4 regions of the Massilibacterium senegalense genome follow, and region 2 is predicted to be linked to each of the others. Evidence: riboswitches for the same ligand, from Rfam matches in the RefSeq annotation. Region 2 holds a riboswitch; each other region holds the start of a gene.
The links. Region 2 has a riboswitch for S-adenosylmethionine ahead of BN1372_RS11355 (O-acetylhomoserine aminocarboxypropyltransferase/cysteine synthase family protein). Riboswitches for the same ligand answer to the same signal wherever they lie in the genome.
Positions count from the first base shown of each region.

Region 1: another riboswitch for S-adenosylmethionine. It lies ahead of metK (methionine adenosyltransferase); the one in region 2 lies ahead of BN1372_RS11355 (O-acetylhomoserine aminocarboxypropyltransferase/cysteine synthase family protein).
Region 3: another riboswitch for S-adenosylmethionine. It lies ahead of BN1372_RS02475 (aminotransferase class I/II-fold pyridoxal phosphate-dependent enzyme); the one in region 2 lies ahead of BN1372_RS11355 (O-acetylhomoserine aminocarboxypropyltransferase/cysteine synthase family protein).
Region 4: another riboswitch for S-adenosylmethionine. It lies ahead of BN1372_RS07875 (bifunctional homocysteine S-methyltransferase/methylenetetrahydrofolate reductase); the one in region 2 lies ahead of BN1372_RS11355 (O-acetylhomoserine aminocarboxypropyltransferase/cysteine synthase family protein).

Region 1 is NZ_LN831786.1:1,487,203-1,489,408, reverse strand. Features, by position in the region: gene pckA (phosphoenolpyruvate carboxykinase (ATP)) at 1-281, opposite strand, end outside; SAM riboswitch class I at 668-779, shown strand; gene metK (methionine adenosyltransferase) at 960-2,159, shown strand; gene BN1372_RS10725 (phosphatase PAP2 family protein) at 2,195-2,206, opposite strand, start outside.
Region 2 is NZ_LN831786.1:1,610,226-1,612,431, forward strand. Features, by position in the region: gene BN1372_RS11355 (O-acetylhomoserine aminocarboxypropyltransferase/cysteine synthase family protein) at 43-1,347, opposite strand; SAM riboswitch class I at 1,458-1,564, opposite strand; gene BN1372_RS11360 (hypothetical protein) at 1,621-2,082, opposite strand.
Region 3 is NZ_LN831785.1:342,030-344,235, reverse strand. Features, by position in the region: gene BN1372_RS02480 (metal ABC transporter permease) at 1-271, shown strand, start outside; SAM riboswitch class I at 599-708, shown strand; gene BN1372_RS02475 (aminotransferase class I/II-fold pyridoxal phosphate-dependent enzyme) at 782-1,960, shown strand; gene BN1372_RS02470 (trans-sulfuration enzyme family protein) at 1,950-2,206, shown strand, end outside.
Region 4 is NZ_LN831786.1:904,091-906,296, forward strand. Features, by position in the region: gene BN1372_RS07875 (bifunctional homocysteine S-methyltransferase/methylenetetrahydrofolate reductase) at 1-1,335, opposite strand, end outside; SAM riboswitch class I at 1,416-1,507, opposite strand; gene prsW (glutamic-type intramembrane protease PrsW) at 1,578-2,206, opposite strand, start outside.

The sequences.
Region 1 (2,206 bases), 120 kb from region 2:
ACCTTTTTATAAAGACGGTCAAAGTGTTCAGGTGAAATTGATTGGTTTACAGAACCCCAGTTAATTTTATCTTTTACAGAAGGTTCATCTACGATAAATTTATCTTTAGGAGAACGACCCGTATATTTACCTGTGGATACAACTAATGAGCCAGTAGAAGACAGTTTTCCTTCGTTACGTTCTAATGCTTTTTCCATCAGTTGTGGAACAGATAAGTTATTAAGCATATTCTTACCAGCTAAAAGATCAAGTAAATCCTTTGAATATTCAACAGTACCCATTTTTGCAAAACCATCCTTTTTCAATTTTCTATTCAGCATCGATATTGATGTCAATTTTACATGTAAAAAATAATGGAAATCTCATAATTCGAAAAATAGTATAACATATTTAGAAAATTAGTCTATACTATTTCACACTTTTGTCAAAAATAAAAAATATCCAATATTTAGTACCAGTAAAACGTCGCCTTCATAAAACAACATAATAATGAATTTTACTATAATATAACAGATGTAATCAAAAAAATGAACCGTTTATCATACGGAATTTTCAGAATAATGCTGAGAGGAGACATTTGATGTAACATTGTTTCAATATTTGAAAATATTCCAGTCATTTTGTTGACAGGAATCCGATTGTTCGTTATCATTTGAACGAACGGATACTCTTATCCCGAGTTGGTAGAGGGAACAGGCCCGATGATACCCGGCAACCAACACCTTCATGGTGAAAAGGTGCTAAACCTGGTGCGAAGCAATAGCTTTGAACGATAAGAGGAAAAGCCAAACGTCAACCTTTTCCTAAATAATTAAAGTGGGAAAGGTTTTTTTTGTTATTTGCACGTATGTTCTTTTGAAAAGAACTGAAAATAAGGGAGAAATAAAACGGCTTTCATTACATCTCATAAATAAATGGGACGAGTACCGTATCTATTAGTTTACGAAGGAGGTACGTTCATGTCAAAAAAAGTTGAACGTCGCTTATTCACATCAGAATCTGTAACAGAAGGTCATCCAGATAAAATTTGTGACCAAGTATCAGATGCCATTTTAGATGCCATCTTAAAAGACGATCCTCATGCTCGTGTTGCTTGTGAAACAGTAGTAAATACTGGATTGGTATTAGTGACAGGTGAGATTACTACATCGACGTATGTAGACATCCCAAAAATTGTTCGTAAAACAATTGGTGATATTGGATATACACGAGCAAAATACGGATTTGATGCGAATACGTGCGCAGTGTTAACGTCTATTGATGAACAATCACCAGATATTGCTCAAGGCGTTAATGAAGCGTTAGAAGCACGTGAAGGTCAAATGACAGAAGAAGAAATCGAAGCAATCGGTGCTGGGGACCAAGGATTAATGTTTGGATTTGCTTGTAATGAAACGCCAGAACTTATGCCTTTACCTATTTCTTTGGCGCATAAATTAGCACGTCGTTTAAGTGAAGTGCGTAAAAATGGGGAATTAGACTACTTACGTCCCGATGGAAAAACACAAGTAACAGTAGAATACGATGAGAGTGGAAAACCAGTTCGGATTGATACGATTGTTATTTCCACACAACATGCACCAGATGTTACATTAGAACAAATTAAAAAAGATTTACACGATCATGTCATTACACCAGTTGTTCCACAGAACTTTATTGATGATGATACAAAATATTTTATTAATCCAACTGGTCGTTTCGTTATTGGAGGACCACAAGGAGATGCCGGATTAACAGGTAGAAAAATTATCGTAGACACATATGGTGGATATGCGCGTCACGGCGGTGGTGCTTTTTCAGGAAAAGACCCAACAAAAGTAGACCGTTCTGCTGCATACGCAGCTCGTTACGTTGCAAAAAATATTGTCGCTGCAGGACTTGCAGAAAAATGTGAAGTACAATTAGCATATGCAATTGGGGTTGCAAAGCCGGTCTCTATTGCAGTAGATACATTTGGAACAGGAAAAGTTTCTGAAGAACGCTTAGTAGAGCTAGTTCGCAAACATTTTGACCTTCGTCCAGCTGGTATTATGAAAATGCTTGATCTTCGTCGCCCACTTTATCAAAAAACAGCGGCATATGGTCATTTCGGACGTACGGATATTGATGCACCTTGGGAACAAACAGATAAAGCAGCTATTTTAAAAGAAGAAGCATAATAACAAAAGTCACTCTGGAATGGGAGTGACTTTTGTTATCCTATCAT
Region 2 (2,206 bases):
ACATGAGAAAAATTTTAGCACGATAACTTTAGGGTGTCAATCTTAAGCGCGACTTTTCAATCCTGTTGCTTTTTCAATTGCTTGTTCTAAATCATTCACAATGTCATCAATATTTTCAATTCCGACAGATAAACGAATTAAATCGTCTTTTACACCAGCTTCTTTTAATTCTTCATCGGATAATTGCGAATGCGTTGTGCTTGCTGGGTGAATAATTAAACTTTTCACATCCCCAACGTTGGCAACGTGTGACCATAAGTTCACATTATTAATGACTTCACGTCCAGCCGCACGCCCACCTTTAATACCAAATACAACGACAGAACCTGCACCCTTTGGTAAATATTTTTTCGCTAATTCATAAGAAGGATGATCCTCACTGCCAGGATACAATACCCAACTTACAGCTGGATGATTTTTTAAATATTCTACTAGTTTTTGTGCATTAGCAACATGTTCTTTCATCCGAACGTGTAATGTTTCTGCACCTAATGATAATAAAAACGCATTGAACGGACTTAACGCTGCACCTGTATCCCGTAGTAATTGTACGCGAATTTTTGTTACAAATGCTGGTGCGCCTAAATCTGCAAATACTACTCCGTTATAGCTTGAGTCTGGCTCTGTAAAACCTGGGAATTTATCAGAATGCCAATCGAATGTTCCACCATCGACAATCACACCACCCATTGCTGTTCCGTTCCCACCAATCCATTTTGTTGCAGAGTGAACAACAATGTCTGCACCGAATTCAATTGGGCGACATAAATACGGAGAAGCAAATGTGTTATCAATAATTAACGGAATACCTGCTGCATGTGCAATAGCTGCCACTGCTTCAATATCTAATACGTTTAAGCTTGGGTTCCCAACTGTTTCTGCATAAATTGCTTTCGTTTTTGGTGTAATCGCTGCCTTGATTGCTTCTAAATCAGTTGGATCTACAAATGTTGTATTTACTCCATACTTCGGTAATGTATGTTGGAATAAATTAAACGTTCCACCGTATACATTAGCAGATGACACAATTTCATCGCCTGCACCTGCAATATTTAAAATGGCATATGTAATCGCTGCACTACCACTTGCAACAGCTAAAGCTGCGACGCCACCTTCCATTGCTGCAATTCTTTCTTCAAAAGCACTTGTTGTCGGATTCATTAATCGAGTATAAATATTTCCTGGTTCTGCTAATGAAAATAAATTAGCAGCATGGTCGGCACTATTAAAAAGATACGCATTGGTTAAATAAATTGGGAGTGCATGTGCGTTTGTTCCTTCGTTTTTCGGCAGTCCTGCGTGTACACCTAATGTTTCTAATTGATACTCACTTGTGTCTTTTGTCATTATTCGTCTCCTCCTTGGGGATTATACCGACATCTTATACGCTTATCTAGAAGAAGTAACTATTCAAAAAAGCCCTCTCTTGTTGAGAAGAGAAGGCTTTATCATCACTCTTCTCATCTACCAGAACATCGATTGTTCTGCAGGATTTAGCACCGTGTTTCACACAACCGGTTGCCGGGCTTCATAGGGCCAGTCCCTCCGCCGCTCTTGATAAGAACTATGGAATTGTCAGTATTTTTTGATTTATTTTGATTAATTGAAATATTATCACCACTATTCTGATAAGTCAACCCTTTTTTTCGTTTTATTTGCACGTTCTAAAATAAACGAAATCTTTTTTGTTAATGCGGTTGTTTCCCCTTTTGCAAGAGATACTTCAAAAGATTTTGGACCACTAAAAGAAGCAATTGTATAAATAAATGTTTTTCCGTGTCGATCAATTACGCGTTGAATCTCGTTTGATTCCAGATAAAAGAACGGATACGCTTGTTTCGCATAACCGATAAACACCCCGTCGTCATAGACGATAATATCCAAATCTTCATACGTTTTCCCTTTATCAGTTAAAATGTAATTAATTTTGCCTTCCCATATTTTCATCTCTTTATTCGAATCTAATACAACGACATCTTCTAACTGTTCATTTTTCGTATCTTTCTTAAACGTTTGCCAAGTGACAATCGTTAAAAATGAAACAAAAATAAATCCCATCGCATAAATTACGAGATTTCCCATTGGTCGATTCCTCATTTCATGTCCTATCCCTATTTTCTACCTATCTACTTTCTCATTTTAACGAAAGCAAAATATTTTCTCAATCTTTAGCTTTATCAAAAAAGTGGAGAGGGACTCGTTCAAC
Region 3 (2,206 bases), on a different contig from region 2:
TGGTTCTATACTAGTAGTTGCTATGTTAATCGCTCCAGGAGCTACTGCTTATTTATTAACAGATAAATTGTCCGTTATGTTAGTTTTTAGTGCTTGTATTGGAACGATTGATGCTTTATTAGGATACTATGTTGCTAGTTATTTCGATGTTTCGATTTCTGGAGCCATGGCATCTATGGCAGGCTTTATCTTTTTACTTGCATGGCTATTTTCTCCAAAGTATGGTTTAGTTTCGAAAAAGATAGCACATCTTTTTTTATCAAAAAATTAGTGGACGTTGAACCCTCTTTAACAGGTAGTAAGACCCCAATAGTATTGAAACATAACGAAGCGGGGAATTAAGTTGCCGTAATAAGACGCCTAGTTGCAGACGCAAAGAGCACGCTTTTTTACTAGGAGCCTTATTGCTTTTTCGTTGAACAAACTCCTATTGCTTTCGAGATAATAAAAGATAGATAAGTGCATTAAACATTGTTAGGAGAAGGATGAAAGCCTCTACTGATAGAAGATTTCTTTATCGTAAATTTTACTTGACGTTTTTAATATTAACAAATATGATAAGAATAGATTGAATTAAAAAAACAGAATAATCAGTATTATCTTATCAAGAGTAGGTGGAGGGAATTGGCCCAATGAAACCCGGCAACCAATCGTTATTGCAAGATACGGTGCTAAATCCAACAGAAATTACATTCTGGGAGATAAGAGAGACACTCGTCCTTTATCTCTTTCATACATGATGAAAGAGATTTTTTTGTTTATTACGAAGGGAGTTGTAACAATGAGAATAGAAAGTGTGTTAGCGCAAATTGGTTCAACGATTGATAAACGTACAGGGGCAATTAGTTATCCTATTTATAATTCCACTGCATATAGACATCCCGCTTTAGGCGAAAGTACTGGATTTGATTATGCTCGTACAAAAAATCCAACGCGCTCTGTATTAGAAGAGGCGATTAAACAATTAGAAAAAGGAGATGCAGGTTTTGCCTGTAGTACCGGTATGGCAGCTATTCAACTTGTATTCTCTCTTTTTAGTCAAGGAGATCATTTAATTCTATCAGTTGATTTATATGGCGGCACATACCGGATTATGGAACAGGTAATGTCCCGTTTTGGAATTACTGCGACATATGTAGATACGAATGATATAGAAGCATTAGAACGAGCACAAACAGGACAGACAAAAGCTATTTTTATCGAAACGCCAACCAATCCACTTATGATGATTACGGATTTGGAAAAGGTGAGCAGTTGGGCGAAACAGCGTCAACTTCTTACAATTGTAGATAATACGTTGCTAACATCATTTTTCCAGCGACCGATAGAACATGGTATTGATATTGTGGTCCATAGTGCCACAAAATATTTAGGTGGTCATAATGACGTATTAGCAGGCTTAATTGTAACAAAAGGAAAAGAACTTTCAGAAAAAATGGAATTTTTACAAAATACAATTGGCTGCGTGTTAGGTGCGCAAGATGCTTGGTTATTGATGAGAGGGATGAAAACTTTAGCATTACGGATGGAACGACATGAAGAAAATGCTACAAAACTAGCGAAATATTTAAAGGTACATCCTTTAGTGAAAAACGTTTATTATCCTGCAATCGAAACACACCCAAGGTATCATACTCATCATAAACAATCTTCTGGAAATACAGGGATCTTTTCATTTGAAGTAGTGGATGTAGCATTAGTTGAACCAATTTTACGACATGTTCAATTGATTTCTTTTGCAGAAAGCCTAGGTGGAGTAGAGACGTTATTAACGTATCCTGCGATTCAAACGCATGCCGATATTCCAGAGGAAATTAGACAGGAAGTTGGTGTTAGTGATACGTTATTACGTATTTCTGTCGGAATTGAACATATAGATGATTTAATTCAAGATTTGGACCAAGCGTTAAAAGAGGCAGAATTTGAATGGAAAGTGAAGGTAACGATAAATGAAAAATAAACAACGATTCGAAACGAAAAATATTCATTATGAAGGTGCGATTGACGAACGAACAGGCGCATCTAGTACGCCGATTATTCAAGCATCGACATTTCACCAAACAGATGTATTAAATGGACAAGAATTTGATTATACTCGATCCGGAAATCCGACAAGAAAAGCATTAGAAGCGTATATTGCGCAATTGGAAAGTGGAAACTATGGGTATGCATTTGCTTCTGGAATGGCGGCCATTTCTAGTGCATT
Region 4 (2,206 bases), 710 kb from region 2:
TAGTTGTTTAATAAAACGGATCAATTCAAATGATGACAGATCATATACACCAGTTGCGCCTGGAAAATCACCTACTTTTGCAGGATCACCTGTAATGGCTAATATATCTCGAATCCCTAATGCATGTAGCCCTAATAAATGCGATTGTAATCCGATTAAATTACGATCGCGACAAGTGAGATGAACTAATGAGCGTATTTGATATTGCTGTTTTAAAATGGACGCCATCGCCATATTCGAAATTCTTGGGGTTGCTAATGAGTTGTCAGCCATTGTGATTGCTTCTACTCCCGCTTGATGCAATGCTTTTGCCCCTTCGATAAAAGGTTCCATGTTCACGTTCTTTGGTGTATCTAATTCCACAATGATGGATCGTTTCGTTTTTACAACCTCTTGAAGCGGAGCATCGCTACGTTTCCTCGTAACAGAAAGCGTTGCTGGCGTTGCTTTCGTTTCCTGGAATGATTTTTCTGAAATCGGCTTTAATTCCCGAACTGCTTCTGCCATATAGCGAATATGTTCTGGTGTCGTTCCGCAACATCCACCGATTAAACGAACGCCTTCTTTCACAAATTCTGTTGCCATTTCGCCAAAATATTTTGGATTTTCTGAATATGAGAATTTTCCGTCAATATATTGCGGTAAACTAGCATTTGGATATGCACTTAAAAAAGCATGATCAAAAATCGGTACTTCTTTAAACGACCGTAACATATGAAGTGGACCTAAACGACAATTTAATCCAACTACATCTGCCCCTAAGTCAATTAACTCTGCAAACGCGTCTTTTACTTTCTTTCCGCCTTGCAACACTCCTACTTCATGAAGAGATAATTGTGCAACAACCGGAAGGTTGGTTAATTTTTTTGCGACTTTCACTGCTATCTTTAATTCTTCTAAATCATAATATGTTTCAAATAAAAAACCATCTATTTGTTCCTGTGCTAACCAATACACTTGTTCTGAAATCATTTTTTCGAGCTCTTCTAATTCGTTATCACGTTTATGAAGAGCACGAATACCACCTACAGTTCCAAGAACAAACACTTCGTCTTTTGCCGCTTGACGAGCGATTCTAGCACCTGCTTGATTGATTTGTTTTGTTAACGCTTCGAGCCCATATCGTTGTAATTTTTCTGCATTGGCTGCGTATGTGTTTGTTTGGATAACTTGAGCACCTGCTTCAATATAGGCACGATGAATATTGTATATTTCTTCACTATGCGTTAAATTCATTTCTTCATAAGAACGATCTACCCCATGGGAATATAGCATCGTTCCCATTGCCCCGTCCGCAATTAAAATATCATTTTGTAATTTTTTTAACAACTCCATCTACTCACACCCTACTCTTTATTCTCCACACAAAAAAACCCTTCCTCTAGAAAGAAGAAGGGAAAATTCACATGACCTTCTTCTTATCTAGCTGGAATTAGCACCTTTACCTACTAGTAGGTCGGTTGCTGAGACGTCTTTGGGCCAGTCCCTCAGTCTCTCTTGATAAGAAGTTTAAACGAGCTATCCTATTAAACTTGTAATTAACAATACTATAACTGTGTGAAAAATTCAATCCTTTTTCATACAGAAAGTTTTTCTGTATGTTTTAACGCCATTTGTTCTTCGTTTATAAGTCGTACTTTATATAATACTAGCCACCATAATCCAAGCATAAATGGAACGATAAAATAAAGATAATGGTCAAACTTTAAGAATACATAATCAAACATACCATGCAACATAATTGGAAGTAAAAAGGATAAAGATAAAAGAATCTTTTTCTTTTTTCCTGTTTGAAATTTACCTTTTCCGACATAATACCCCATCACCGCACCAAATAACGCATGACCAGATACTGGTAAAAGCGCCCGCATAAAGGCAAAATCAATTCCATATACAAATAAATATAAAATATTTTCAATCGTAGCAAAACCTAATGATACACTTACTGCATACACAATTCCATCGAAAGGTTCGTTAAACTCTCCATTCTTATACACACCATACATTAAAACAAACCACTTCACACATTCCTCTAGGAAACCAGCTTGAAGAAATGCTTGTTGCCAATCACGAATAAATAGACCTTCTTGTATAAAAATATATTGCATAAACATAACAGGGAAAGTTAATAAACACCCAAACAAAAACATCCGAATAACAAGTGAAATCGGTTCGACGTATTTATCGCGCAAATAAAAATAACTAA